Regions from separate parts of the Oceanobacillus sp. B139/18 genome, predicted to be linked through region 1. Evidence: predicted binding sites of a transcription regulator. Region 1 holds the regulator's gene; the other holds the start of a gene.
The links. The regulator CtsR, encoded in region 1, represses protease genes until heat stress. The targets are predictions, from matches to a motif close to ATGGTCAATAAAGGTCAAACA.

Region 1 (15,232 bases):
CTCTTGAATAATATCTTCTTTGTCTGCGCCGACCAAAAAGTAGGTTCTTGCTTTTAACCGTACAAAATTTAAATACCGATGTATCAGGAGGTCCAATGCATAACTGTCACCTTGATCGATTAATTCCAGCAAATTAATATCTTCTAGCTTGTCCAGTTTCTTGCTGCGTGTATTGATTTGCCCACCATTCACCAACAATCCCCTCCTAAATCGATATCTCCAAATATATCCACGATAGGCACTATTATACTAGACGAGCCGAAATATCGTCAACGACCCTTTTATGACAGAAGCAGTCGTAATTTGTCGTTTTCGTGAAAATCACTAAGACTTTTCACCTAATGAATGAGTGTCTAAAAAAACGTGAACTGCTTACCTGCCATGCTCTCAAGCTGTATTTTTATTTCCTATCTAAAAATATTTTTCGTCAAAGCCATGTTTGTTCGGAGCGACATGGACAGGAACACTTCTCATGAACTGGCTGAGAGGCATTCCAGTCTATTATACTTTCCATGTATTATTCTATTTCCCGCGGCGCATCTCTTCAAACCGTTTTCGTAACTCTTGGTTTATCGGAATTTTAACAGCAGGCTTTTCTTTTTGATGCACCTCAAGATTTATACGGATTTCCTGGTTCATATCATCCATCTCAATCTGCAGCTCTCTTGCAGACTTACGCAGCGCACCCTGTCCGAAAATAGTACGCTGCTCTGCATAATCGGACGTGGCAACATACACCTGCGTTTGGATATTTTTTACGGTCTTCACGAGCTTTTCGATACATTCATCTGCAGTTTCTTTTTCCTTTGTGTAGATTACTTCCACTTTATGTTTTTCTTCTTTCGATTCAATTCCACGAACATAGTAAGCATCAAAGACGACAATCACGCGGTCTCCGGTAAATGCCTGATACTCTGCAAGGAGTTCAATAAGCCGGTCTCTTGCCTGTCCAATATCTTTTTCCTTCAGCTGCTCAAGCTCCGGCCACGCACCGATGATATTATAGCCATCTACAATTAATACAACCATTTAAGCACTCCCCAGCGGCAGACGCTTTCTGAGCACTTCATAAAGAAGTAAACTGCATGCAACAGAGGCATTTAGGGAGGATACTTGTCCAACCATCGGCAGGCTCACCGTCCAGTCACATTTCTTTCGCACGAGGCGGCTCATTCCTTTTCCTTCATTTCCAATAACTAATCCGAGAGGCAGCGTTCCATCCAGCTGCCGGTAATCTTCATCTGCTTCCGCTTCCGTGCCAATAATCCATACATTTCTTTCCTTAAGTTCATCAATGGTATTCGCTATATTGGTCACTCTGGCAACAGGAATATGCTCTAACGCTCCCGCTGCTGTTTTCGCTACCGTTGCGGTTAAACCCACGGAACGATGCTTCGGGATAATTACTCCATGTGCCCCTGTTGCATCCGCCGTACGTAAAATAGATCCCAGATTATGCGGGTCCTCTAATTCATCCAGCAAAATAAAGAAAGGAGCCTCCTCTCTTTCCTCCGCTTTGGCAAAAAGGTCTTCCAGCGAGGCATAGGGATAAGAAGCAACGGAAGCAATCACTCCCTGATGATTCCCCTCCTGCATCTTATCCAGCTTCGACCTCGGAGCCTTCTGAACCACTGCTCCTGCTTCACGGGCAAGCTGCTGTATTTTATGCGCAGCCGCTCCCTGCAATTGTTCGGATATCCAAACCTTATTAACAGAACGGCCAGATTTCAATGCTTCGATTACGGGATTCTTGCCCATAATCCATTCCTTTTCCTGCGTCATTTTAAGCACTCCCTTCTTCTAGAAAATCCATTGCTTGCGTCATCAATTCCTGCAGTCTCTGTTCATTTTTTAATAAATAGTGATAGCCAATCAACGCTTCAAACGCTGTACTATAACGATACGTCTGTACATTAATATTTTTAGGAATACTGCCTGATTTTGCATTTCTCCCCCGGATGACCACTCTGCTCTCTTCTTCTGTTAAAAAGGCATCCTGTTCCAGCCAATGGAGGATAACCTTTGCCTGTGACTTACCGGATACATAACGAATCGCTGCCTGATGTAGTTGATTCGGTTTAATGGTTCCCCGCTCTAATAATTGTTCGCGCACATACACCTCATAAATCGCATCGCCGATATAGGCTAAAGCGAGACTTTTCATTTGCCTGACATCACTGGCTTTCATTATTTACCTCTTTTCCATCTTACTCCTTGTGGCGTATCCTCTAAGATAATCTGTTCCTGTTTCAATTGATCGCGTATTTCATCCGCACGGGCAAAATCACGATTTTTCCGGGCTTCATTCCGCTCTGCAATCAATGCTTCAATCGTTTCATCCAGTAATTCTTCCTGTTCATTTTCAATGTCAATTCCCAATACTCCAAGCATCGAAGCAAGGGCTTCACGGAAAGCATCAATGACTTCTTTAGCCGTTTGCTCCTCTTGGACATAGACATTCGCCTCTTTAGATAAATCAAACAGAATAGAAATTGCATTAGCTGTATTAAAGTCATCGTCCATCTCTGCTTCAAACCGTTTTGTACGCTCTTCAATACGGTCTATCCATTCCTTGTTATCTCCTCTTAAATCCATGCTTGTTTGGCGTCGATGCCCTAAATTATGATAAGCTGTTTCAATGCGTTCCAAACTTGTTTTTGCGCTTTGTAATAGCTCTTCTGTAAAGTTAATCGGATTGCGGTAGTGAACAGAAAGCATAAAGAAACGCAGCACTTTCGGGTCATGCATATTTATTAAATCACGTGCCAGCACAAAATTACCAAGTGACTTCGACATTTTTTCATTATCGATATTAATATAGCCGTTATGCATCCAGTAGTTCGCAAAGGTGGTATCATTATGTGCTTCCGATTGTGCAATCTCATTCTCATGATGCGGAAAAGTTAAGTCCTGTCCCCCGGCATGGATATCAATGGTATCTCCTAAATGTTTCTTAGCCATTGCTGAGCATTCAATATGCCAGCCTGGACGTCCTTTGCCCCATGGCGCTTCCCACGCAATTTCTCCCTCTTTTGCTTCTTTCCATAAAGCAAAATCCAGCGGATCCTCTTTTTTCTCCCCTACTTGGATTCGTGCACCAGAACGTAATTCGTCAATAGACTGATGAGAAAGCTTTCCATACCCTTTAAAGGAACGCGGTTTGAAATAAACATCTCCTTCTGCTTCATAAGCATAGCCCTTGTCTATCAATTCTTTGATAAACGCTATAATTTCCTGCATCGAATCCATGACACGCGGATTTTTCGTTGCTTTTTTGACGCCTAATGCGCCCACGTCTTCTAAATACGCATCGATAAACCGGTCAGCCAATGCACCGACTTCCTCTTCTGCTTCCTTGGCTGCTTTAATAATTTTATCGTCTACATCAGTAAAGTTGAGGACATAGTTGACCTCATATCCCCGATATTCAAAATACCTGCGAACCGTGTCGAATACAATTGCCGGACGTGCATTTCCGATATGGATATAGTTATATACCGTCGGACCGCATACGTACATAGACACTTTCTCAGGCTCAATGGGTTTGAAATCTTCCTTCTGTCTCGTTAGCGTATTATATATTTGAATCGTCATGGTTGTTCATTCTCCCTTTCTTTAAATGCTCCATTTCTGCTTTCAGTTCCTCGATTTGCTCTTGCAGGCTTTTGCATTTTTCTGCAACTGGATCTGGAATATTTTGATGATCCAGGTCTCTGTTCAGGCGTATTCCATCTTGAACAACAACCTGCCCAGGAACACCGACGACTGTAGCGTTAGCAGGAACATTCTTTAATACCACTGAGCCGCCCCCGATTTTCGAGTTTTCTCCAATCGTAATGGCTCCAAGCACCTTTGCCCCTGTTGAAACCATCGCATTGTCTTCAATGGTAGGATGCCGTTTCCCTTGTTCTTTTCCCGTTCCGCCGAGTGTTACTCCTTGGAAAATAGTGACGTTATCACCTATTTCACAGGTTTCCCCGATAACCACGCCCATGCCATGGTCAATAAACAATCTTCTTCCTATTTTGGCTCCAGGATGAATTTCAATACCAGTTATAAAACGAGAGAATTGCGAAATAAAACGAGCCAAGAATTTCAGATTTTTGTTATACAGCCAATGTGCGATACGATGCGCCCAAATCGCATGTACACCAGAGTAAGTTAACATAACTTCAAAATACGTGCGGGCGGCTGGATCCTGTTCAAAAACAACATCCATATCCTCCTTCATTTTCCGAAAGACCACTATATACAGCCCCTTCTGTTTAAATTAGTTAGCAAAATCGATTACTGCCTAATGAAGTAAAAATGAATTCATCTTTTCTTTGATTAGATATAAAAAAAGCGTCTCTGTGTTATTGAAAACACAGAGACGCTTTTTAGCGCGGTTCCACTCTGTTTAGAGAAAAAAATATCTTTCTCCCCTTTGCTCTGTTAACGGCAGAGAACCGCTACCATGTACTTTATGTTCCACAATAGACTCTGAGGCGCACTTCAAAAAGAAATCTTAAAGTCACTCGCAGCAACTGTGACTCTCTCTGTGTAAGAAATTCATTTTTACTTTACCTCTTCAACGATTTAAATTTATTTGATTTTCATAGCTATCATAACATAGGCGAAACTTATAAAGATAATATATTATATTACACAAGAAATGTGAACTATTAAGCTCCCATTTCCTTTAATAATTTATCAAGACGCTTCACGATAACATCTTTCCCCAGCAATTCGATAGCAAACGGAAGCTCTGGACCGTGCATTTGTCCTGTTGTTGCAACCCGTATCGGCATAAAGAGTTTTTTACCGCGATGTCCTGTTTCTTTTTGGGTTGCTTTAAACTGCGCTTTAATCGAATCTTTATCAAACGACTCTAAATGAATTAATTTATCTGTGAACACTTGCAATACTTCAGGCACCTGCTCTTCTCCTAAAACTTCCCGTTCTGCTTCACCATAGGTAATATCCTCCTGGAAGAACAGCTCTGTCAATTCAACGATTTCTGCCCCGTAGCGCAATTGTTCACGATATAGACTAATTACATTTTCCGCCCATACACGCGTCTTCTCATCCATATTCTCTGGAAGCTTGCCCGCGTTGATTAAATGCGGTAACGCTAGATCGATGACACGGCTTAAATCTGCTTTTTTAATATATTCATTGTTCATCCATTTCAATTTATGCTGGTCAAAAATAGCGGCAGAGGTAGATAAACGCTCTGGATCAAATATAGTAATCAGTTCATCCTGTGTAAACATCTCTTCTTCGCCAACTGGAGACCATCCAAGCAAGCTGATGAAGTTAAACATCGCTTCCGGCAAATAGCCTAAATTACGATATTGCTCAATAAACTGCAGAATGTGCTCATCACGTTTACTCAGCTTTTTACGCTCTTCATTCAGAATTAACGTCATATGCCCGTAACGCGGTGCTGTCCATCCAAACGCATCATATATCATCATTTGCTTTGGTGTATTGGAAATATGCTCTTCCCCGCGCAATACATCGGTGATTTCCATCAAATGATCATCGATAGCCACAGCGAAATTATAGGTAGGAATTCCGTTTTTCTTTACAATGACCCAGTCGCCAAAATCACTGGACTCAAACGTGATTTCACCGCGGACAATGTCTTGGAACGTGTATGTTTTATTTTCAGGAACACGAATACGGATACTTGGCGTTCTGCCTTCTGCTTCAAAGCCCTGAATTTCTTCCTCTGTTAAGTTGCTATGTTTCCCGGCGTATTTAGGGACTTGTCCATTTGCACGCTGTGCTTCCCGTTCTGCCTCTAACTCGTCCTCTGTCATATAGCATTTATAAGCTAAATCACGCTCAAGCAGTTCATCTACAAACTTCTGATAGATATCTAAGCGCTCTGTCTGGCGATAAGGACCATAATTACCGCCGATATCGGCACCTTCATCCCATTCTAAGCCGAGCCATTTTAAATATTTTAATTGACTCTCTTCGCCGCCCTCTACGTTTCTTTTATCATCTGTGTCTTCTGTGCGGATAATGAATTTTCCATCAAAATGTTTTGCATATAAATAATTAAATAAAGCTGTACGAGCGTTACCAATGTGTAAATGACCCGTTGGACTAGGTGCATAACGTACGCGAACTTCCTTACTCATTTAAAATGCCTCCTTCATTGTTTATATATCATCGCTGCCTGCCTTGTACCTGTTCAAAAGATCTGATAGAAATCTTTTGAAACATCTTTTATAAAAGGAATTCCTCCCCTTATCTTCCTAAACAAGCTCTATACGAAAAGTGATAACATATATATGTTATCACTTTTTTTATCCTTTATCAGTTATACCCTTTTTACAACGCTTTTTCAAGTAATTTTGGTTTTGCAAAGATCATCCGTCCCGCAGAGGTTTGTAAAACACTCGTAATAACAACCTCAATATTTTTGCCGATATAATCTCTGCCTTCTTCCACTACAATCATCGTCCCGTCATCTAAATAGGCAACACCTTGATTATGCTCTTTCCCGTCTTTGATAACCTGCACATGCAGTTCTTCCCCTGGAAGAACGACCGGCTTCACTGCATTGGCCAGGTCATTAATATTTAAAACAGGCACTCCCTGGAAGTCACATACTTTATTTAAATTGAAATCGTTCGTAACTACAATGCCATCAATGACTTTTGCCAATTTGATCAATTTGCTGTCTACTTCTGGAATATCCTCAAAATCGCCTTCATAAATTTCTACTTTTACAGCGAGCTCTTTCTGAATTCTGTTCAAAATATCTAAACCGCGTCTGCCGCGGTTTCGCTTCAGCGCGTCCGATGAATCTGCAATATGCTGTAATTCACCAAGAACAAACTGCGGAATCACAATGGTTCCTTCTAAAAAGTTAGTCTGACAAATATCAGCAATTCGCCCATCAATAATCACACTTGTATCCAAAATTTTGGGGCTTAAGCTTTGCGTACCCGCATCTGTGTCCTCTTCCTCGCCGCTGCGGCGCTTGTCCTTTTTCGCCGGTTTGAGTATATTCATAAATTCCTCACGACGGCGAAAGCCAACCTGGAATCCTAAATAACCAAGTATAATCATAATGAACAGCGGCAAGACCTGTGAGAAAATACGAATACTCATATCTTGAAACGGCATATTAACAAAGTAAGCTATAACTAGACCGACAATTAACCCGATACTGCCAAAAAATAAATCCATGGCTGGTAATTTGACCAGTGCATCTTCCACCCAACGAAAGAAATTTACAATATAGTTTACTAGTAAATAAGACAAGATAAAAAATATAATAGCTCCAACAATCATTCCCAAGATAGATGAAGTTAGCCAGCTTGATTCTGCAACATTTAACAGCTGGACGATTTCTGGAATATAAAGATATCCCATGGTACCTCCTAAAATAATAAAAAATAAGTGTACTACTTTTTTCATCAATTCCTTTCACCTCCTGACTCGTATTAGTAGTATTACCAAATGACATATAATATATGCTTATCTGCTCGGAATTCTTCTAAATTTTCATCCTCAAAAAAATCTATTGATGTAATCCGATTTCTAAAGCTTCCTGTACATTGGAAACACCAATTACTTCGATACCAGCCGGATAATTCCAGCCGTCTAAATTATTTTTCGGGCAGATTACCCGTTTAAACCCCAGTTTCGCAGCCTCCTGCACCCGTTGTTCGATTCGGGATACTCTGCGAATTTCTCCTGTTAACCCAACCTCACCGATAAAAATATCCTCTGGTTTGGTTGGGTGATCGCGGAAACTCGATGCAATACTGACCGCCAGCGCTAAGTCAATCGCCGGTTCATCCAGCTTGACCCCGCCCGCTACTTTGATATAAGCATCCTGGTTTTGCAGCATCAGTCCAACGCGTTTTTCCAGCACAGCCATTAAAAGCGGCACGCGATTATGGTCTACTCCCGTGGCTGTTCTGCGCGGGTTCCCGAAGCTTGTTGGAGAAATCAGCGCTTGAATCTCTACTAAAACAGGGCGTGTACCTTCCATTGATGCTACAACGGTCGAGCCGGCAGCTCCTTGGGATCTCTCTTCTAAAAAGATTTCAGACGGATTCATTACTTCACGTAATCCTTCCTCCTTCATCTCAAAAATCCCCATTTCATTCGTACTTCCAAAGCGATTTTTTACACCTCTTAAAATACGATAGGTGTGATGACGTTCTCCTTCAAAATACAATACCGCATCCACCATATGCTCCAGTAAACGCGGACCCGCAATCGAACCTTCTTTGGTTACGTGCCCGACAATAAAAACAGGAATGCCTTTGGTCTTCGCAATTTTCATAAGCTCCATTGTACATTCTCTGACCTGTGACACGCTCCCCGGCGCGCTGGTTATCTCTTCTTTAAAAATGGTTTGAATGGAATCGACGACGACAAAGGAAGGATTGATTTCTTCTATCTGCCTGCTGATATCCATTAAATTCGTTTCTGATAATACATATAGTTCATCCGTTTTTATATCTAAACGATCTGCACGCAATTTGGTTTGCCTTGTGGATTCTTCACCAGATACGTAGAGAACCGGTAAAGCCTTCTCTGCCAGCTGTGCAGATATTTGCAACAGGAGTGTTGATTTTCCAATACCCGGATCTCCGCCAATTAAAACCAGTGACCCTAATACCACTCCCCCGCCTAATACACGGTTAAATTCCCGCATCTTCGTCGTAATGCGGGGTTCCTTCTTTGATTCGATGGAGGTAATCTTTTCGGGTTTTTGTGAGGAGGCTGCACCAGACGTGTATCCTGTCCTGCCTTTTACAGAAGCAGCTTCAATTTCTTCAACCATCGTATTCCATTGATGGCAAGCTGGACATTTCCCCATCCACTTAGCCGATTCATATCCACATTCCTGACAGACAAATTTTGTTTTCCTTTTTGCCAACGTTTCTAACCTCCTTCAAGTGAGATTCAAGCCTAGCGTCTTCTCTTGAACCACCCTTATTTATTATTATAGACTATTTCTGGTTTTCATAGGTTACAGAAAAGCATCAAATTCACAAAGAATCTTCCATACTTATGCCACAAGCATTTTTTGAGAAATGGAGAAAGCTAGAAGAACCGTGTTCTTCTAGCTTTCTGTACCTTACATCCTGTTTAAGAAAGGACAATAAATTCCCCTTTGCTGTTCAACCCTATTTTCACCTTTTGTTCCTTTTGAATGGTTCCCTTTAACAACTCTTCTGATAATAAATTCTCGATATTACTTTGAATAGAGCGTCTCAGCGGACGGGCACCATATTCTGGATCAAAGCCTTCATTAGCAATTTTTTCAATTGCCTTATCTGTAAGGGAAAGGGTCAGCTCTTGCTCTTCCAGGCGTTTTTGCAGCTGTTTAAGCATTAATGATGCAATATCTTTCATGTGTTTTCTCTCCAGGGAGTGGAACACAATGGTCTCATCAATACGATTTAGGAATTCAGGACGGAATGCTTTTTTCAATTCGTCCATCACCTTCGACTTCATATCTTCATGCTCTCTCTTCTCATCATTGTCTAGTGTAAAGCCGACATATTTATTACGTCTTAATTCACTTGCTCCAACATTAGAGGTCATGATAATAACCGTATTGCGGAAATCAACTACTCTCCCCTTTGAATCTGTTAACCGGCCATCTTCAAGAACCTGCAAGAGGATATTAAAGACTTCTGGATGTGCTTTTTCTACTTCATCCAACAGCACAACAGAATATGGTTTACGGCGAACACGTTCGGTTAATTGACCGCCCTCTTCATAGCCAACATAGCCTGGAGGCGAACCAACTAAACGGGACGTCGCATGCCTTTCCATATACTCTGACATATCGATTCGGATCATCGCATCCTCGTCCGCAAACATGACTTCAGCAAGGGCGCGGGCAAGCTCTGTTTTTCCGATACCTGTCGGCCCCAGGAATATAAAGGAACCAATTGGACGTTTAGGATCTTTTAACCCGGCACGGGCACGGCGGATTGCTTTAGCTACAGCATTCACTGCTTCCGATTGACCAATAACGCGATCATGAAGAATCTCTTCCATGTTCAGCAGGCGGTCACTTTCATCTTTCGTCAGTTTTGCAACAGGAACCCCTGTCCAGATAGATACCACTGCAGCGATATCTTCCATCGTTACTTCCGAATCGGTCTGTCCTTGTTTTTCCTTCCATTCATCCTTTGTTTTCTCAAGCTTTTCACGGTAACGCTGTTCAGAGTCCCGCAAGGATGCTGCTTTTTCAAATTCCTGACTTTGGACAGCAGCGTCTTTTTCTTTCCTTACTTCTTCCAGCTTTTGTTCTAATTCTTTTAAATTTGGCGGAACCGTGTAAGAATTTAAACGTACTTTAGAGCCAGCCTCATCGATTAAATCAATTGCCTTATCCGGCAGAAAACGATCTGTGATATATCGATCCGACAGAGATGCTGCTGCTTCAATCGCTTCATCTGTAATAGTCACACGGTGATGAGCTTCGTAGCGGTCTCTTAAACCTTTCAAGATTTGAATGGTTTCATCCAAGGTCGGCTCATCTACCTGAATTGGCTGGAAACGACGCTCTAACGCAGCATCCTTTTCAATATATTTCCGGTATTCATCTAATGTCGTTGCGCCGATACATTGCAGTTCACCGCGGGCAAGCGACGGTTTTAGAATGTTTGATGCATCGATTGCACCTTCTGCTCCCCCGGCTCCGATCAGCGTATGGAGTTCATCGATAAATAAAATAACATTGCCGGATTGACGGATTTCTTCCATTACTTTTTTCAAACGGTCCTCAAACTCACCGCGATATTTTGTACCTGCAACCACAGTACCCATATCTAACGTCATCACACGTTTGTCACGTAGTGTTTCCGGTACTTCATTATCAATGATTTGCTGTGCCAGTCCTTCTGCAACAGCTGTCTTTCCGACACCAGGCTCCCCAATCAACACAGGGTTGTTTTTGGTGCGGCGGCTCAATACTTGGATTACACGTTCAATTTCCTTAGAGCGTCCTATAACAGGATCAATTTTTCCTTCTTTCGCACTGACTGTTAAATCGCGGGCTAAAGAATCTAACGTAGGGGTGCTTGCGTTTGTTTGCTGTCCTGCACGTCCCTGACGGCCTGTCTGAGACTCATTGCTACCTAACAGTTGAAGAACTTGCTGACGGGCCTTATTTAAGCTCACACCAAGATTATTTAAAACACGGGCAGCAACACCTTCTCCTTCACGGATTAAACCTAAAAGAATATGCTCTGTTCCCACATAGGAGTGGCCCAGTTTTCTTGCTTCGTCCTGAGATAATTCAACAACCTTTTTTGCTCTGGGCGTATAATGAATCGATTGAGAAGGCTGCTTGCCGACACCAATGAGCTTTTCCACTTCTTCTTGAATTTTAGCTACTTCCAACCCAAGAGATTGCAATGCCTTGGCAGCTATGCCTTCTCCTTCACGTACTAAACCAAGAAGAATATGTTCTGTTCCAATATTATTATGGCCTAATCGTACGGCCTCATCTTGAGATAATGCCAATACCTTTTGTGCCCTCTCTGTAAAGCGACCAAACATCATATGTTTTTTCCTCCTATTTTTTCAAATTTAATCTTTCACGAATAATTGAAGCCCTGCGGATATCACGTTCATCTGAACGAAGTGCTTTATTCGCATAGTGCTGCAAGAATCCAGGCTGTGTTAAAACCATCAGTTCATTTAATATATTCTCGGAAATGTTTTCTATTATGCCTAAATCAATTCCCAAACGCAAATTAGAAATACAGGTAGCAGCCTCCTTCGAATCAATGATTCTGCTATTTTTTAACGTGCCATAGGAACGGAAGACACGATCCTCCAAGCTAATCTCAGATTGCTCGTAAATATACTGCCGCGCCATCCGTTCGTGCTCCACAAGCTGATTAACAATACTCTCCAGGTCTTCCACAATATCCTCTTCGGACTTGCCCAGTGTAATCTGATTCGATATTTGAAAAATATTCCCTCTTGCCTCACTGCCTTCACCATATATCCCTCTGACAACCAGTCCCAATTGATTAATTGCAGGAATAAGCCGGTTGATTTGCTTTGTCAGTACAAGCGCAGGCAAATGCATCATAATCGAAGCCCGCATGCCTGTTCCAATATTGGTAGGGCAGCTGGTCAGATAACCTTTTGTTTCATCAAATGCATAGTCGGCTTCTTCCTCCAGCCAATCATCTAAGTAGTACGCTTCCTCTAAAGCTTTTTTCAGCTGAAGTCCAGGATAATACACCTGAATACGCAAATGATCCTCTTCATTTACCATAATGGAGGTCTGCTCCTGTTCGGATAATAACACTGCAGCATAATCACTATGTTTGATTAAATGTGGACTTATTAAGTGTTTTTCCACCAGAACAAGTTTTTCAATCATATTTAATTGCTTCATTGGTATAAAAGTTAGTGAATCCTGCTCCGTATCCTCTTCCTTTATATAATTTTTCTTTATAAATTGCAGTACCTCTTCCAACGCTTCCTTATTACCGGATGTCGGGTACAATTTATCCGCAAAGTTGCGGGCCAGACGGACACGGCTGCTCATTACAATGTCTTTATCCGGACCGTCCTCCAGCATCCACGGGCTAATCGCTTCATTGATAAATGATTCTAATGTCACGTGTTATCACCCGCTTCCTTATCTTGATGATTCGCTTTTTCCAGCTCTCTGATTTTATCGCGCAGAACTGCTGCTTTTTCAAATTCTTCATCTTCAATCAGCTGTTTTAATTCCTCTTTGTGGGAGGATATTAATTGCTTTTGCTGAATATACTTCCCGGCACGCTTTGGAATCCTGCCAGTATGTTTGGTATTCCCAGCATGCACACGCCGTAAAATAGGCTCTACCTTGGAGTCAAAGGACGCATAACAATTTGCACATCCAAATTTCCCTGCTTTTTTAAATTCACTAAAAGTTCTCCCGCAAGAAGAACATTTCAGCTCCTGCGGCTGTTTAGGCTGATTGGAATTTGCTGTCCCTGCAGCGTTCAAAGGTATTCCATCTTTTTGAAAAAGCCCAGATAAAAGGTCATTTAATGAGAATCCTTCCTCCGGATAGGTCAAATAACCTTTTTTCTTTGCACATACTTCACAAAGGCTCACTTTCGTCTCCTGACCGTTTATAATGTGCTTAAAATGCAGGGTAGCCTTTCTTTCATGGCATTCTTGGCATTCCATACGATTCCTCCCCCCTTCAGGTAATTAATCGTTCAGATACTTGAGTGCAGTTAATGCAGATTTAAGAATACGTGCACGCAATTCATCTCTTAGCGGCAATTGAAAAGCTAACGTTGTTCGATCAATACTTGCCAATATCAACTTTGCTTCACGTGCTGTAATCAGCTCCTCCTCTAAAAGCCGATCTAAAATATCTATAGCAGCACGCTGCGGAATCGAATCACCGATTAAATAAATAATCTCATCAATCAATTCCGATTTATCCTGATGCCGTATGCGCATAATACGAATATAGCCGCCACCGCCGCGTTTACTTTCTACGATATACCCTTTCTCAATGGTAAAACGCGTATTAATAACATAATTTATTTGAGAAGGTACACATTGAAACTGATCTGCAATTTCACTCCTTTTAATCTCAATCGCTTGTTGTTCTTCTGACTGTAATACTTTTTTCAAATATTGTTCAATGATATCTGAAATGTTACTCATCCTTCGCACCTCAAATCAAATAATTTATTTGATAAATTATTCCTTTTGACTTTGACTAACTTTGACTATGGTTTTATTATAATAAGAAATTGCCACAGTTGCAAATGGATGATATTTCTATTTTGGACAAACAGGCCAAAAAACAAAACATAATTATAAAAATCTATGAAAATATTTATGTTTTAATTTCGCTTTGTTATATTAACCACTCCCGGAAGCTTCGATATTTCATCAAATAAATAAATTAACTTATTATCCTTTTTCATATTTGTCCATATATGAATTCTGCGCCTGTTACCTTCTAACAGCTTTATCTCAACCTGCTTTATCGTAAAACCGTTCTTTTCCACTGATTTTACAGCTTCATGTATTTCAAATTCCTCTGAAGCAATCAATTCAATAAAATTACTGGTTGTAAACCGAGGGAAAAAATGCTCCATCCGGTTAAAAAATATTAAACTGATAAGGATAATAAGTGTCGTTACAATAGCAACACTATACATGCCGGCTCCAATCACTAATCCTATTCCTGCTACAGCCCATATAGAAGCAGCTGTTGTTAATCCTTTGATGGTTCCTCCATATACAATAATGGTACCAGCCCCAAGAAAACCGATACCGCTAATTACATAAGAAGGGATACGAGCAGGGTCAAATTGAATGTTATCGTATTGATTCATAAATGTAATAAAACCAAAAATCGATAAAATCATCATCAAACAAGAGCCTACTCCTACCAGTATATGCGTACGAAACCCGGCTGAATGATTATTAATTTCTCTCTCAAAACCAATTAAACCGGATAACAGCAAAGCAATAAACAAACGTAACACGATAACTCCGAAATCATCACCGATAAATTGTTCTAACTCCATTCCCTGCACCCCCTTATTGTTTTATATATTTTACAGTTTATTTATATGTATAGGCTATCATTTCATTTTATAAAATAAAACTTTATTCAGCGGGGGTCTTTCCATACCAACTATCATGAAAATTAATTTTAAACTATTTAAATAGAAGTATTCATTGCAATAAGTGTATTTTTACTTTAGCAGTAAATTGATTTATCTTCCAGAAATAAATACCAAAGAAAGGATATTTAAAGATAAACAAGCAAAAACCCATTAGACGAGCCGTATCAGCAATGAAACATTTTTTGACTCTATACTAAGTGTGGCACGTCCTCTTGTTTTCAATCATAGATAGAGTGAAGACAAAAAAATACACTTCATTTGCCACGGTGTTATTTAGGAATAAAAGGTGTCTATGTGAAGCGAAAACGCAGGGAATCAGAGAAGAAAGTCATTTCGTTGCGGGGTTATTCACAAAACGGCGTATGTAGAAATATCTATTTTGTCGAGGAAAAACCAAACCCATGGATGGCTATCACTGGCAAAGCATTCATTCAAGGATCCGCCTTTACGACAATAAATCCTATTTTATGGTGGAAAAAACGTAACATTTGTATATTTTGTCATCGTACCTACTATGAACAGATTCAGATGACATAAAACGGCATTTCTCCTAAAAAATATGCAAAAAAAGAGCTAAGCATGAT
Region 2 (15,232 bases), on a different contig from region 1:
AATAACATCGGCCAGCATTCCATTCTCTATTGCCTCGTCAGCACCATTCACAATATTAACTGTCCAATAAACTTCTTTTGCATTGACAGGGCTATCCGTATGACCGGATTTATCTAAATCTGTATTAACTTCTGTCGGTGTAACTTGAACAGTTAAATCTCTTTCACCATCGCCATCAAAATCAATCTCTTGCTCCCATTCCTCAGTGAATATTTCTCGGTCAAAATTTAATTGGAAACCTACGTATCCATTTTGAACACTTTGATCCTCAATGTTCTCATCGAATGTAAAAATCAATTCACCATCATTAATGGTAAATGTTCCTACTTGGGTACCTTCTACCATTATAGGTTGATCTGGCGTATTTACCCAATGTAGAAATACATCTGGCAATGGCATAGATGCTGTATCTCCAGCTTGAATGGTTTCATCTGTTTCCCAGCTATATTGAACCTCATAAGTTCCATCAAAATCAACTTCATGACCGTCTTCAACATTTTCACCATCTAGTCTAAACCACTCAAAGGTAAAGATATTCCCTAACTCAGCCTGAGGTCCAACCTCAGATGCAGCAGAAGGCGCAATATTTTCTTCTTCAGCCGCTTCTTCCTCTACGGCTTCCTCGGTCCCTTCTTCTTCAGCCTCTTCTTCCTCTACAGCTTCTTCGGTTCCTTCTTCTTCAGCCGCTTCTTCCTCTACAGCTTCCTCGGTTCCTTCTTCTTCAGCCGCTTCTTCCTCTACAGCTTCCTCGGTCCCTTCTTCTTCAGCCACTTCTTCCTCTACAGCTTCTCCGGTCCCTTCTTCCGTTGACCCCTCTTCTACAGCTTCCTCAGTGGTCTCTTCTCCTTCAACAACTTCTTCTTCCTCTTCTAAAGGCAATTGCAGCTTCAATGTACCCTCAGCTTCTGAATGCTCCAGTGCCGATTCATTAAACGTGACACGAATTATATCTTCTGTTGTTTCAAAGGAGGCAATTTCCACCTCTTCCCCTTCCGAAGATATTGTGCCCTCCTGTTCGATTAATGCTACAGGAGAATTAAAATCTACAGGCTGGTTTACATCTTCTAAATCATAGTCTGCAAGCGACCAGTCTATATGTAGAAGCCAACCATCATCTTCCTCGGAAAAAGATCCTTCAGAAATGCTTTCAAAATCAAAGAACGTATCATTTTTGTTTTCTTCTGCATACGCCATTTGTATAGGTGCAATACCTGTTACAACGGACTGCATAACAAGAAGAAAAATCATAAATATACTGGCTCTTTTTGCTCTTCTCTTCAATTATTCCAGTCCTCCTTTTTTATTTAGTTTTTAATCACTGCTGGAATACGGAAAACCGACACCTCCTAATATCTCTGTATCTTTAAAATGATTTCTATTCTGCTGAAAAGCATAAAAGAACGTGTTCTAATAGATGAATAGATGATTGCTATTCACAAAAACGCTCTGACCTTAAACTTATTCAACTGACAGAAACATTTTAAAGTTTCATTTGACTGCACACTCATCCTCTAATCCGTACCATTTTTCTAGTATTCATGAAGTAAAATTTCAATTTATCCCGTTATATTAGAAATGAGCTTTTGTAGTCATTTTTATCATAACTTACGGAGTATACCCAGAAAATAGTATGTATATATACAAATTCTATACAGCCTGATAATCCAGAAATATACCAATATCTGTATGAAACTAACTAAAGATACCTTCCTTCTATTAAGCAGATAAAACACTTAATAAAAGGAAGGTTCCATGAATGTACATCTTATTCTGTTGGAGGCAAGTCCACCTCAAAAAATACTTTCAATCCTTGCTCCCTCAAGCTTACTATCTGCAGCCCCTTCCCAAAATGCTGATGCAATCGTTTATCCACATTAAAAATCCCAACACTTGATTTACTGTCAGATTCTCTGTTTAAAATGGTTTGCATTTCCGCTTCTTCTATACCTGCCCCATCATCCTCCACCGTAATCGTTGCTTTGTTTCGGGAGATATTTTTTATACATCTGATGGTGACGGTTCCTTTGCCCTGTTTGTTTCGAATACCATGCTGTACCGCATTTTCCACTAATGGCTGGATGGAAAGGAATGGAACATAGATCTCCTCTTCATCTTCCAGATCCCACTTCACCTGTAAAGCTTCGCCAAAGCGTACCTGTTCAATATACAAATAGGAGCGGACGATATTTAATTCTTCCTTCAAGGGGACCAGCTCTTTCATATGCTGAAATTGAAATTTACTTCTCAATAAATTACTTAATTCGTTCAGGAGTCTTCTCATTCCTTCTACGTCTAATTCGCTTAACGCCATAATAGAATTCAATGTATTAAATAAAAAATGCGGCTGTATCTGTGCCTGCAGCCAAGAGGTCTCCATCTGTACCTGCTTCTCGGCAACACGCTTCAATGTTACCAAAGAATCCATACGTGCTTTCAGTTCAACCGGTTCGACAGGCTTGGTGATATAATCATTTGCCCCGGCTAAAAAAGCTGCCTGTATATCCGTTGTTCCTCCGGTAAGCAGCAGGACAGGCAATTCTGTCAGAGAAAAGCGTTCCCGAATTATTCTGGTAAGCTCATATCCTGATATTTCCGGCATCATTACATCTGAAATAACGAGATCCCACTCCCGCTTTTTCATTTTTTCCACAGCCTGTTTAGCGCAGGAAACAAATACCGGCTGATATGCATCATCGGGAATAATCGCCTTTAAAGCCAACAAACTTGACGGATTATCATCGACAACCAGGACAGATGGCATCTGAGCATTCTTTTTGTTTGGCTGTACTGTTTGTTTCTTATCTTCTTTCGGCACCGGCTTTTCTACTGTGCTTTCAAAGGCCAATGCTGCCGCTTCTTTCCTTGCCAGTGCTAACGTGAATGTAAAGGTTGTCTTTTCTCCTTTTTTAGAAGAAACTTGGATTTTCCCGCCATGAAGTTCTACTAACTGTTTCGTAATATTTAATCCTAATCCAAAACCGCCTTCTGACATTTTATTTTCCGGGTGCCCCTGTTCATAAGGCTGAAAAATGCGCTTTTGAATCTCCTCGCTGATTCCGATGCCTGTATCTGTTACTTGAATTTCTGCGTCATATTCTTTGATAGAAGCAGAAACTGTGATTGAACCTTGATGGGTAAATTTAATAGCATTTCCTATCAGATTAAACAAAATTTGTTTCACCCTATTTTCATCTGCATATACCGGAGGAAAGTCTTTAGAAATCAGATTGACGATGGGCACATTCTTTAAATCGGATGAAAAACGCAATGCATCAATAATCCCTGTGATAATCGGATTCAATGCAATCACCTGTCGATTTAAACTTGGTTTATTAACCTGTAAGTTTCTAGTTTCCAATAAATCTGCCAGCAGCAGATTCATTTGCTGCCCTACGTTCAAGACGGTATTCAATTCCGTCATGCTCTGTTTGGACAAATTTGTTTCTTCCCTGTCCCGCACCGCCTTGGAAAGCAATAATATACTATTTAAAGGATTACGGAATTCATGAGATGTATTTGCCAGAAATTGATCTTTTTCCTCATTCACTTTTTTCAATCTCTCCGCTAAATCTTTTGTCTCCTTATGCTTTTGAAAATATCTCTGAAACCAGACAATCGTATAGCAGGTTACTGCCATTAACATATCAAACGGATAAAAAGTCAAATAAATACTTTTTCCTGACCATATATAATTCCATATCCCATGGTTGGAAATTGCAATAAACCCAAGGAGCATAAGATTTTTCGCCTTTGGATTATTCTTAAACATCAGAATAATCGAAGTGCTGGTAACAACTACAGTAAAAAAAGCAAATATATTATATATGGGGCGAAGCGCTAAAATTTGCGGCATAGGCAAAAAGATAGTGACCACAGCTAATACTGCCATCCCCCATTGAAAAAATGGAAAGATTTTATTCCAATAAGGCAGCTTTTGATGATCGGTACATTGAACCAATGCATAAAAAATGATTAAATACACCGTATGGATCATCCAAAATTCTAATTCATAATTCAAATTAAAAAATTGCTGCAGCAATTTTTCACCAGTATAAAACAAAAAACCTGAAAATAAACTAAAGGCCAGCAACGAGAAAGAAAGTACTTTTCTATCTCTTCCCCCAATAAAATAAATAATCAAGGTGTATACCGTATGCATGAACAGAATAGCTGCAATGACAACTTGTGAATAGTTTGTGAGCTGTACTTCTCTCGTAATCGTTTCATCTGTCCCAAACCGAAGCGAGAGATAAATACCGCCATCTCTGCTGTCGATAAAATTGGCAGCCTGAATGACAAGATCTATATTTCCATTTTCATCCGCTGAAAAAGTCACTGTTTTAGGCATAATATCCGCAACATACGCAGCTTCTGTTTCCGCCAACCGACCCGTCTCCGCTACTATCTGTCCATTCACATAGATTTCCGATGATGTACGGATGTTTGGTATGTATAATTTAAAATTCCGGTCATCCTCCGGCTGTACCCTTACCTGCAGCCTATAAGTCCCATAACCAAAAGGAGAGCCCAGATTATTCTTCCAGCCGTGGGGCACTTGAATTGTTTCCGGCACTTCAGCAGAGAAGACATCATCCTGCATCAAAAAATGCGAGGGATAAAACTCCCACTCCCCGTCCAACAGCATCGATTGCCCTTCTTCTACTTCCCATGAGCTTAAATCAAGCTTTCCTTCTTGAATATCGGGAGTTATATTTTCTTGAAATAACCCTGCCCAAATTAGACGCAAAACTGACAAACTGATTATACAGAGAATCACAAAAATTCCCGATCGGATAGTATCCCGCTTCATTTATATCAACTCTTTTTCATGGATATCTCTAAATCCATGATTTTTCTTTTACAATCTCTGCCGCTTCCGCATCAAAATCGGTTAAACCTTTTAATTTTGAAATATTGTAGGAGGACGATTTCTCATAACGATGCAGATATGCTGACAATCGAATGATAAGCTCCAGCCATAAATCTCTCAGTATTTTTCTCTCGCTAACAGCCCAAAGGTAATCAAGGCCGGCTAAATACTCGTCTTGATACGCGTCCAGTACTTTGAAGTACTGCTCGGTATTTATGTTCTCTTTTTTTAATAAATCATACGCTGCAAGCTTAAATTCTCGCGACTGAATCTGTACATCATAATCGATATCAATTTGATAAAATTCTTTTTGACTGATAATTTTAATAGGTGCGTCTATTTGCTGCATGACCTTTCTAATCTGATATACCGTTGTATACAACTGAGCATTCGCTTTCTCCCAGGGAAGGTTACTCCACAGCAAATCAATCAATTCACTTTTCCGGATAGTATCTTCATGATGATGAATAAAATAAGCAAATAATTCTTTTGCTTTGGACGTTCTCCATTTTATATCAATCCGCTTATTCCCTTGGTATATTTGCAAAGCTCCTAAATCCCTAAGGACGGTCGTCCGGTTTTCAACTGCTTTATCCTGATCTGTCATCTTTCTTTCAATTATCCGCTGTACAGTTATAGCTAAACGTTCCTGTTTTACAGGCTTTAATATGTAGTCTACTGCATTTAGTTCAAAAGCTTTAATCGCATAATTATCATATGCCGTAACAAAACCAATATGTAAGGAAGGATTGATGTTTAATAGCTGTTCCGCTAAGTCTGTGCCTTTCATAGCAGGCATATGTATATCTATAAATACAGCGTCTATTTGTTCAGTCTGAATATGTTGAATCAAGTCTTCTGGATTCATATATTTCCCTGAAACATGCACTCCTTCTATTTTACGCAACAGTAAATCCAAATATTGTAATGCCAAAGGTTCGTCATCAATAATAGCAATTTGAAGCATAGAATCTCCCCCTGATTATTTATCTTTTAGTATTTCTAGCATATATATATTCAAGGATACATGATGATAAATAGTAGCTATCTGATTTTTTTCTATACAAATTCTATACAAACGCCTGCGTTATCATCCATACTTCCAGTTGTCTTTCCCCTGCTTCAGCTTTCAAAATATGATTATGAAATTTTCTGTTATTTCAATAATATCCTATTACGCGATATAAATTTGCTTTTTATAGAAGTTTTATACCGGTATTAAATGGAATAAATAATTATTTATTGCTGTTTCCACTTTTCAAAATCCGAACATACGATAGGATGAGTAAATAAAGCTTCATCCGACAGGAATACTTTTCTTTCCGGACGAATGAAGCTCTTTTTTACTATTACCTTACTTATCAGGTACTTCTATTTCAATGAAGGCGGCAGAATACCCCACACTGAATATATTATATATCTATTTCAAAGGATACGCTCGTTCCCTTATTCAAAGAACTGATAATGGTTAATCCTTTCCCGTAATGCTGATGCAATCTTTTTTCTACGTTTAATACACCTACTCCTGATTCGCTATCCGATTCTCCTTTTAAAATGTTAGGAATGTCTGCTTCATCTATTCCTGCCCCGTCATCTGTTACGGTAATCACTGCTTTGGAGCGGGCAGGATCTTTTTGAAAGCTTATGGTCACCGTTCCTTTTCCCTGTCTGTTTCTAATTCCGTGCTGAACCGCATTCTCCACTAATGGCTGGATGGATAGAAAAGGTACATTGACTCCCTCCTGTTCATCCAGCTTCCATTTTACCTGCAAAGCTTCTCCAAAACGGACTTGCTCAATAAATAGATAAGAACGAACAATGTTTAATTCTTCTTCTAAAGGTATCAGATCCTTCATTTGCTGAAACCGAAATTTACTTCTCAAGAAATTGCTGAGTTCATCGAGAAGCTTGCGCATTGCCTCTACATCCCACTCACTCAAGGCCATAATCGAATTCAGTGTATTAAACAAGAAATGCGGCTGTATCTGAGCCTGCAGCCATGCGGTTTCTAATTGTAATTGCTGCTCAGCAACACGCTTCATTGTGATTAAAGAGTCCATCCGGGCTTTCAGCTCGACTGGCTCCACAGGTTTGGTAATATAATCATTTGCTCCGGCCAAGAAGGCCGCCTGAATATCAGTATTTCCTCCGGTCAGCAGCAGGACAGGGAGTTCTGTCAGGGTATAACGTTCTCTAATCATGCCGGTAAATTTATAGCCTGATATTTCCGGCATCATAATATCGGAAATGACTAAGTCCCAGTCCCGCTTCTTCAGTTCTTCGAGCGCTTGCTTCGCACTGGTCACCGTCATCGTATCGTATGCATCTTCTGATAAAATGGAGTTTAATGCTAATAAACTCGCCGGGTTATCATCAACCAGTAAAACTGCCGGAGTCTGACCGTCATGTAATCGTGTTAATTCAGCATCTGCCTTTTCCGGATACTTGACATCCGTTTGTTTCGTCTGATTAGATAGCTGTACAGCTGATTGCGGAGAGGCTAATTCTAAAGTAAACGTAAAAGTTGTTCCCTCCCCTTCTTTCGAGGAGACCCAAATACTTCCTCCATGAAGCTCAACCAGCTGTTTCGTAATACTTAATCCCAGCCCGAATCCGCCCTCCTGCATTCCACTTGTTGCATTATCCTGTTCATAAGGAAGAAACAACCGTTTTCGCATTTCTTCATTGATTCCAATACCTGTATCCGTCACATGGATTTCCGCATACTTTTCTTTTTTTGCTGCGGATATAATGACTTCTCCCTGACTCGTATATTTAACAGCGTTTCCTGCTAAATTAAATAAAATCTGCGTTACGCGATTTTCGTCCGCATAAACTGCTGGAAATTCCTTAGGTATCTTATTGACCATTTGCAGCTGCTTCATATCTGATGAAAGCTGTAATAAGTCCAGGACGCCGGTTGCAATAGGCTCCAGGGCAACTGCCTGCTTGTTCAACCGCGGTTTCGTACGATTTAAATTCCTCGCTTCCAGCAAATCTGTTAATAAAAGGTTCATTCGCTTTCCGACGTTCAATACCGTATGAAGTTCACTTACACTCCGCGTTGACAATACTGCTTTTTCCCTATCCATGACAGCCTTAGAAAGCAGCATGATACTATTTAAAGGATTGCGGAACTCATGAGAAGTATTCGCCAGAAATTGATCTTTTTCTTGATTCATCCGCTGTAAGCTGGACGCCAATTCTTTTGTTTCTTCATGCATTTGAAAATACCCTTTAAACCAGACAATGATATAGCATACGACCGCAACAATCAGATCAAATGGATAAAACGTTAAATAAACACTTTGTTCCCTCCATGTTAAATCCCATATATAATGATGAACGACAGCAAAAAAACTAAGTACAAGGAACATATTCGTTGCAGGATTCTGTCTATACAGCCGGACTATAGAGCAAAATGTAACGATAATAACTATAAAAGCAAATAGATAATAAACAGGAAATAAAAATAGAATCTGCGGTATGGATAAAAATAAGGTTATTCCCATCATGGTAAATATACTCCATTTATAAAAAGGAAATATCCTTTTCCAATATGGCAGCTCCAGATGATTGGTACATTGCAGCAAAGCATAACACCCCAGCAGAAGCAAGGTATTCGCTATGCGAAAATCGAAATCATAAGGTATATTGAAAAACTGGTGAATCAGTTTATCTCCATTACTTAAAAGAGATGTCATAATCATGCAGAACATCAACATAGAAAAATACAATAGATACTTATCTCGATTTCTTATCAGATATAAAATGAAGGTATATACTGCATGAATTAAAAAGATAACAATGATGCTGATTTGAAAATAACTGGACAGCTGCGTTCCGCTTGAGATAGCCTGCTCTGTCCCAAATCTCACAGAACGAATAATACCGCTGCTTCTGATATCTTTATAGTTGGCTGCTTGAATAACGATATCGATAATACCTTCTTCATCTGCTGTAAAAACGACTCTCTGCGGTAAATTTTTTGCAGTATATTGTTCTTCTTCTGCAGCTATCTCCCCCGATGATGCCAGTTTCCTTCCGTTAACATAGATCTCCGATGAACTGCGAATACTTGGTATGTATAATCCATAATTTTGTTCTGCATCACGATCCACTTTTATTTGCAGTCGGTAGCTGCCATATCCATAGGAAGAACCTAGTATATCATTCCATCCTCTGGGGACTTCTATAATATCTGATTCCCCCTGCACCGAGCTCTCCTCCATAATAAAGCGGGAAGGGTAAAACTCCCACTCTCCATCTAAAACCAGTGTTTCTTCCTCTCCCGGATCCCAAGTTTGGATATCAAGCATCCCATTTTGAATATCGGGCTGTACCTCCTCTTGAAAAAGCCCCGTCCAAATCAAACGGAAAGCAGATAAACAAAGCATAAAAACAAGCAAAATAACTGTCAGCTGAATCGCATTTTTTTTCATTCTTCTCCACTCTTCCAGTTCCATTTTCTAATGCTATAGTTTTTCATTTACTAATATTCGAGCTTCTTCGTCAAAGCTTACCAGTGCACTTATTTGAGAAATATTACGAGATGAAGGAGACTTATTTTGAAGAGTATCCTTTATCAGATTATCTACGATCTGCAGCCAAATGTTCCTTATCTCCTTTCTTTCTTCCAAAATCCAATCCGATTCTATCCCTTGCAGATAATCCCCTTGATATGTTTCTAATAATTTCATATGTGCTTTAACTGATATATCATTCTCCTGCAAGGCTCTCCATGCTGCTTGTTTCCAGCCAATAGATTGAATAACCACTTCTTCTCCTAAAGTTATTTCATAAGATTCCTCCTGACTGACTATCTTAATCGGGAATCCCATTTGCTGAATTACCTTTCTTATTTGATACACGGTGGAATACAATTGTGAATTGGCCTTTTCCCAGGAGAGGTGCGCCCACATGAAATCTATCAATTCTTCCTTTCGAATGGTATTTCTATGGTTTTGAAGAAAATAAAAAAATAGCTCCTTTGCTTTCGACGTTCTCCACTTTACTTCTATCGGGCTCTCTTCCTTATAAAATCGAACTGCACCCAGGTTTTTGATATGATACGCTGCCTTTAGCGGGGTTTTATGTAATATTTCATCCTTCTCTTTGATGCGTTCAATGGTCAATTGCAGCCTTTCTAACTGTACCGGCTTCAAAATATAATCTAACGCATTCAGTTCAAATGCTCTGACTGCATACTCATTATAGGCTGTGACAAAAGCAATATTTAGAACGGGCTTGATATTTAACAGCTGTTCAGCTAAATCGATTCCTTGTATATCAGGCATATGAATATCCATCAATACGGCATCTACATCCTCCGTTTGAACATGATTTATTAACTCTGTCGCATTGTTAAATTTACCGGTAACCTGTACTCCTGCTATTTTATTTAAGAGAAAATCCAAATACTGCAACGCCAATGGTTCATCATCAATGATACAAATCTTCACGCTTTCATCTCCATCCGTTTTTATCGTATACATAATATTAGAAAAACTTCCATTGCGGTTAAAGCGAGTTTGAAAACATCTTTTTGCTTTTTATACAGATGCTATCTGGTGATAAACGATTCTATTGCTTTGATTTTCAAAAACTGGTCCTTATTCTTTTTATACCATATATTGCACAAAAAAACCTTACTTTCTTACACATTTTAATTCTTTTATACAGCGGGATCGTCAGCTTTAAAGCAGGAGGTTAATTTTTCTCGAAATATTATACACTCAACTTTCGCATCTTAAAAAGTTAACTTCCTTTCCGTAGAAATAGGAGTTGATTTTTTCTTTGGCAACTCCCTTAATAAAGTAATAAGAGGTGTAGTGTAAAATACCGCTGCGGCGGACCGTTTTGCTTTCCTAGGGGCACGCTCTTCAGCTAACTTTTGCCAAGAAGATCGCTTGGCAAAAGTGGATCTTCAGATGGTGCTGATCCCTCAGGAGTCAAAACGGTCCGCCTCCGCCAGTAAGGTGTTCTATACGTGAAATAGCTGAACAAACAAAAGATTGTTCAGACAGTTCAGATGGAAGAGATTTTTTATGGTGCATGGTAAAATGTTCAGCAATGATTACTTTTTGTGCATGAAAGCTATTCTTGATGTTAATTATTCATGCTGTCATCATTCGAACTGCTAAACCAACCATTTGAAATAACGTAATGATCGTGTCATCAAGTGATAGAGATACTATTTCATCCAAATCAACAGGATGTTATTTCTTATATTCGCTGTAGAATCCTAACTAAGCGGAGGCCAACCACGGAGACTCCTATGGGAACAGGGCGAGCTGAAGATTCACTTGAAAAGCGGTCTTCTTTTCAAGTTAGCTGAAGCCGTGCCTATGGAAAGCGGAGTGGTTGGTCGGAGCGGAGCTATGCACAATCAACAATTCCAAAATGGCCGGATATGTAGCCAAAAGCAAGCATGCTACTGGAGAACATGTTCACCCTGAAATAGCAAGATATATATGTATTCTTAGGTGGGAAAGTGAGTTATACATAAAAAAAGACCAGCTAACGCAATCAATGAGTCAGCTGATCTATTTTATGCTTTATTTTATTTGATATGCCTAATACCATTTCACCTTATATTAAGATGCATTGGAAACAACAATTTCTTCGTCTTCAACATCCACATGAATGTCTGTTATATCTTCTCCTTCAAGAATCAAATCTGTTAATTGATCCTCTACTTTATCCTGGATAACACGACGTAATGGACGTGCGCCAAAGCGTGCATCATATCCTAATTGAACAAGACGTTCTTTTGCTGCATCAGAGATAGTGATGGTAATTTTATTTTCCTTCATGGTTGCTTCTAAATCATGCAGCATAAGGTCTACAATTTGCAGTAAATCTTTTTCTTTTAATTCATTGAAGTTTACAATCGCATCGAAACGGTTCAAGAATTCAGGTTTGAAATAGGTGCTTAAGTTTTCCATTGTCGCAACAGATTCATGTGTTTTCGCATTAAACCCGACACTTACTTTTTTCTCACCAGTTCCAGCATTACTTGTCATAATGATAACCGTATCCTTAAAGCTTACTCTTCTGCCGTGAGAATCGGTTAAATGACCGTCCTCCATGATTTGCAGGAACGTATTTTGCACATCTGGATGTGCTTTTTCAATTTCGTCCAGCAACAGAATAGAATATGGGTTTCTGCGGATGCGTTCGGTCAGCTGTCCAGCTTCTTCATGACCGACATATCCTGGCGGTGAACCGATAATTTTAGACACCGCGTGTTTTTCCATATACTCACTCATATCCAGACGAACCAGCGCATCTCTCGTACCAAACATTTGCTCAGCCAGTACCTTCGTCAACTCTGTCTTACCAACACCGGTAGGACCGACAAATAGGAAGGAACCGATTGGACGCTCTTTTGCTTTTAATCCGGCACGGCTGCGGCGGATGGATTTCGCAACTTTCTCTACTGCTTCTTCCTGTCCGATAACTTTGGAACGAAGATCGTCAGCTAAGTTTTTCATTTTTTCTTTTTCATCTTTTTGCATTTTCGTTACAGGTATACCTGTTTTTTCTTCTACAATTAATTGAATATCAGAAACGTCTACATCCAGTGTTTTCTCGCCGTCTTCAACTTTTTCCAATTGTTTTTGTAATTGGATTTCTTGATAACGGAGATTTGCAGCACGCTCATATTCTTCTTTTTCGGCTGCTTCCTGTTTTTGTTTCACTACTTCATCTAAGCGCTCTTGCAAGGAATCAGAATCTTTCTGAGCGTTAGCAAGATTTAATCTGGAACCGACCTCATCCATTAAGTCAATTGCTTTATCCGGCAGGAAGCGGTCTTGGATATACCGGTTGGATAAACCGACAAATGCTTCAACGACTTCATCAGAATAGCGGACTTCATGGAATTTTTCATAACGGTCCTTGATACCTTTTAATATTTTCACTGCATCCTCTAAGGATGGTTCTTTTACGATAATCGGCTGCAGACGTCTTTCCAGCGCCGCATCCTTTTCAATCTGGCGATATTCTTTCAATGTTGTTGCGCCAATTACTTGCAGGTCACCGCGTGCAAGAGCTGGCTTCAAGATATTGCCTGCATCCATTTGTGAGCTTTCTGCAGTACCTGCTCCAACAAGCAAATGGATTTCATCGATAAATACAATCACGTCGTTACGCTCTTGCAGCTCAGCAATCAATTTATTCATCCGCTCTTCAAATTGACCGCGGATACCAGTGTTTGCGACTAAAGAAGCGACATCCAGCAAGTAGATTTCCTTGTTCATTAATTTAGCAGGAACATTTCCTTCTACAATATTTACAGCCAGTCCCTCTGCTATCGCTGTTTTACCAACACCTGGTTCACCGATTAATACCGGATTGTTTTTATTTCTTCTATTTATTGTTTCGATAACTCGTTTAATTTCTTTATCTCTGCCAATGACAGGATCAATCTTTCCTGCTCGTGCTTGATCAGTAATATTTTTTGCTAACTGATCAATCAAGCCATTTCCATTGTTTGATTTTTGTTGTGTTCTCGTGCGTGCGTTTGCACCACTTTGCTGATTTCCTTGGAAAAAGTTGTTGGCAAATGATTGATCCATATTGCCAAATGGAGAATTAGAGAAAAAGTCGCTGTTCATCATATTTCCTTGTATTTCTTGTAAACATTCATGGCAAAGATGCACTTCCATACGCTGTCCATTCATTTGCATTTGTGCATTAATCGTTGCCTCATTTTGTCCACAGTTTTGACATTTCATTTCTCATTCCTCCTTATAACTTAGTCAGATAGCCTATTTATTCGTTGTTTTGACTTTGACTATCTTTGACTATATTTACATTATACTCTGACCTTCTTTGACTTTCAAGTGTTTTAGTCAAATTTTTTTACTTTTTTTTGACCTTTATCTTTTATGCTAGTTTACATATAGGCTAACCCCTTAGCCCGCAAGAGATTTAACAGCTTATATATTCGTCTGATTTTTGGCCAAAGAGGTCAACACACACAAATTTCTTATAAAAAGAAGACTTTTTCTTTTCCATAAGGATGATTTGTTTTTGAAGTATATCAAAAAAACTGTCCTTTTAGAAGCGTAACGGTTTATCAGAATTGTTTCTTCTGACTTTCATCCGTTTCTTCTATATAAGGACAGTTCAACTTAATAAGGAAACTGTTTTGGCAATTGCTTGCTTAGCCATAAATCGTCTAAACTTTTAAATTGGTACCCTTCTTTCTTTAAATCCTGAATGACTTTTTCCAAAGCGGTTGCATTATCACTGGAAACTGCGTGAAGTAAGATAATGGCTCCTGGATGTATCTGCTTCATAATTTCATCGTAAGCATAATCTGCACCTTTTTGTGAGTTGGTTTCCCAATCTTTAAAGGCTAATGACCAAAATACATGGACAAGCCCTAGCTCTGTTGACCATTTTAATGTATCTGTACTAAAGGTTCCCCGGGGCGGCCTGACATAAATTAATTCATCCTGATCACTGACCTCTGCAACGGCCTGCTCTAAATCCTGCAGTTCTTTGTTAATGGCTTCCTTATCCATCACGGTAAAGTCCGGATGGTGATAGGAATGGTTGCCAATAATATGTCCTTCATCGACCATCCTTTTGACCAGTTCAGGCTCACTCTCTACATAATGCCCTGTCACAAAAAAAGCGGCAGGAACCTCTTCCTGCTTTAATACATCTAATATTTCCGGCGTAAACCCTTGCTCATAGCCATTATCAAATGTCAGATAAAGGTTTTTATCACCGGAATCGTCCACATAAAAAGCATTGTATTTATCCAATACCTCCTGATAAGAGCCAATTTGAGGCGGTGTATGATTGGAGTTCTTTTGATATCCCCATCCGTATGCGTAGCCGGTATTCATTGGAAATACGCATAAGAAAAAGGCAAGTGAAAGCAGCAAAGTGATTGTTCTTTTCATTTCAAGTTCACCTACTTTTTTCTCTTACCTTTTCCTTTATAACTTCATTTTATTCACTTTTTAAAGAACCATTGCAGCAATCCATCCGAAAATAAATAAGGGAATATTATAATGGATGAAGGTTGGCACGCATGTATCCCAAATATGGTCATGTTTTCCGTCCGCATTGAGTCCGGAAGTTGGTCCAAGCGTACTGTCTGAAGCTGGCGAACCGGCATCTCCCAATGCTCCGGCTGTACCGACTAAAGCTGCTGTTGCTAAAGGCGAAAAGCCAGTTGCCAAACAGATAGGAACAAATAGAGCAGCAACAATCGGGATTGTTCCGAATGATGTCCCGATACCAATCGTAATAACCAGACCCAGCAGTAACAGAACAAATGCAATTAACGGCTTATTATTTCCTAATGCAGAAACAGATACCTCCACTAATTCCGATACA

Region 2: a site for CtsR is predicted at 13,696-13,716, ahead of ACZSMY_RS07500 (ATP-dependent Clp protease ATP-binding subunit). Genes of this name have one in related genera too.

The regions. Positions count from the first base shown of each region.
Region 1 is NZ_JBVFXI010000008.1:21-15,252, reverse strand. It holds gene sigH (RNA polymerase sporulation sigma factor SigH) at 1-195, opposite strand, end outside; gene ACZSMY_RS19470 (NYN domain-containing protein) at 523-1,029, opposite strand; gene rlmB (23S rRNA (guanosine(2251)-2'-O)-methyltransferase RlmB) at 1,030-1,782, opposite strand; gene ACZSMY_RS19460 (Mini-ribonuclease 3) at 1,784-2,188, opposite strand; gene cysS (cysteine--tRNA ligase) at 2,188-3,594, opposite strand; gene cysE (serine O-acetyltransferase) at 3,575-4,231, opposite strand; T-box leader at 4,366-4,583, opposite strand; gene gltX (glutamate--tRNA ligase) at 4,665-6,134, opposite strand; gene ACZSMY_RS19440 (PIN/TRAM domain-containing protein) at 6,328-7,425, opposite strand; gene radA (DNA repair protein RadA) at 7,526-8,899, opposite strand; gene clpC (ATP-dependent protease ATP-binding subunit ClpC) at 9,112-11,544, opposite strand; gene ACZSMY_RS19425 (protein arginine kinase) at 11,558-12,622, opposite strand; gene ACZSMY_RS19420 (UvrB/UvrC motif-containing protein) at 12,619-13,179, opposite strand; gene ACZSMY_RS19415 (CtsR family transcriptional regulator) at 13,204-13,671, opposite strand; gene ACZSMY_RS19410 (MgtC/SapB family protein) at 13,854-14,546, opposite strand.
Region 2 is NZ_JBVFXI010000002.1:6,316-21,547, forward strand. It holds partial or broken gene ACZSMY_RS07475 (Cna B-type domain-containing protein) at 1-1,281, opposite strand, end outside; gene ACZSMY_RS07480 (hybrid sensor histidine kinase/response regulator) at 1,766-4,810, opposite strand; gene ACZSMY_RS07485 (response regulator) at 4,839-5,837, opposite strand; gene ACZSMY_RS07490 (ATP-binding protein) at 6,283-9,312, opposite strand; gene ACZSMY_RS07495 (response regulator) at 9,346-10,332, opposite strand; gene ACZSMY_RS07500 (ATP-dependent Clp protease ATP-binding subunit) at 11,467-13,611, opposite strand; gene pdaA (delta-lactam-biosynthetic de-N-acetylase) at 14,011-14,793, opposite strand; gene ACZSMY_RS07510 (Na+/H+ antiporter family protein) at 14,854-15,232, opposite strand, start outside.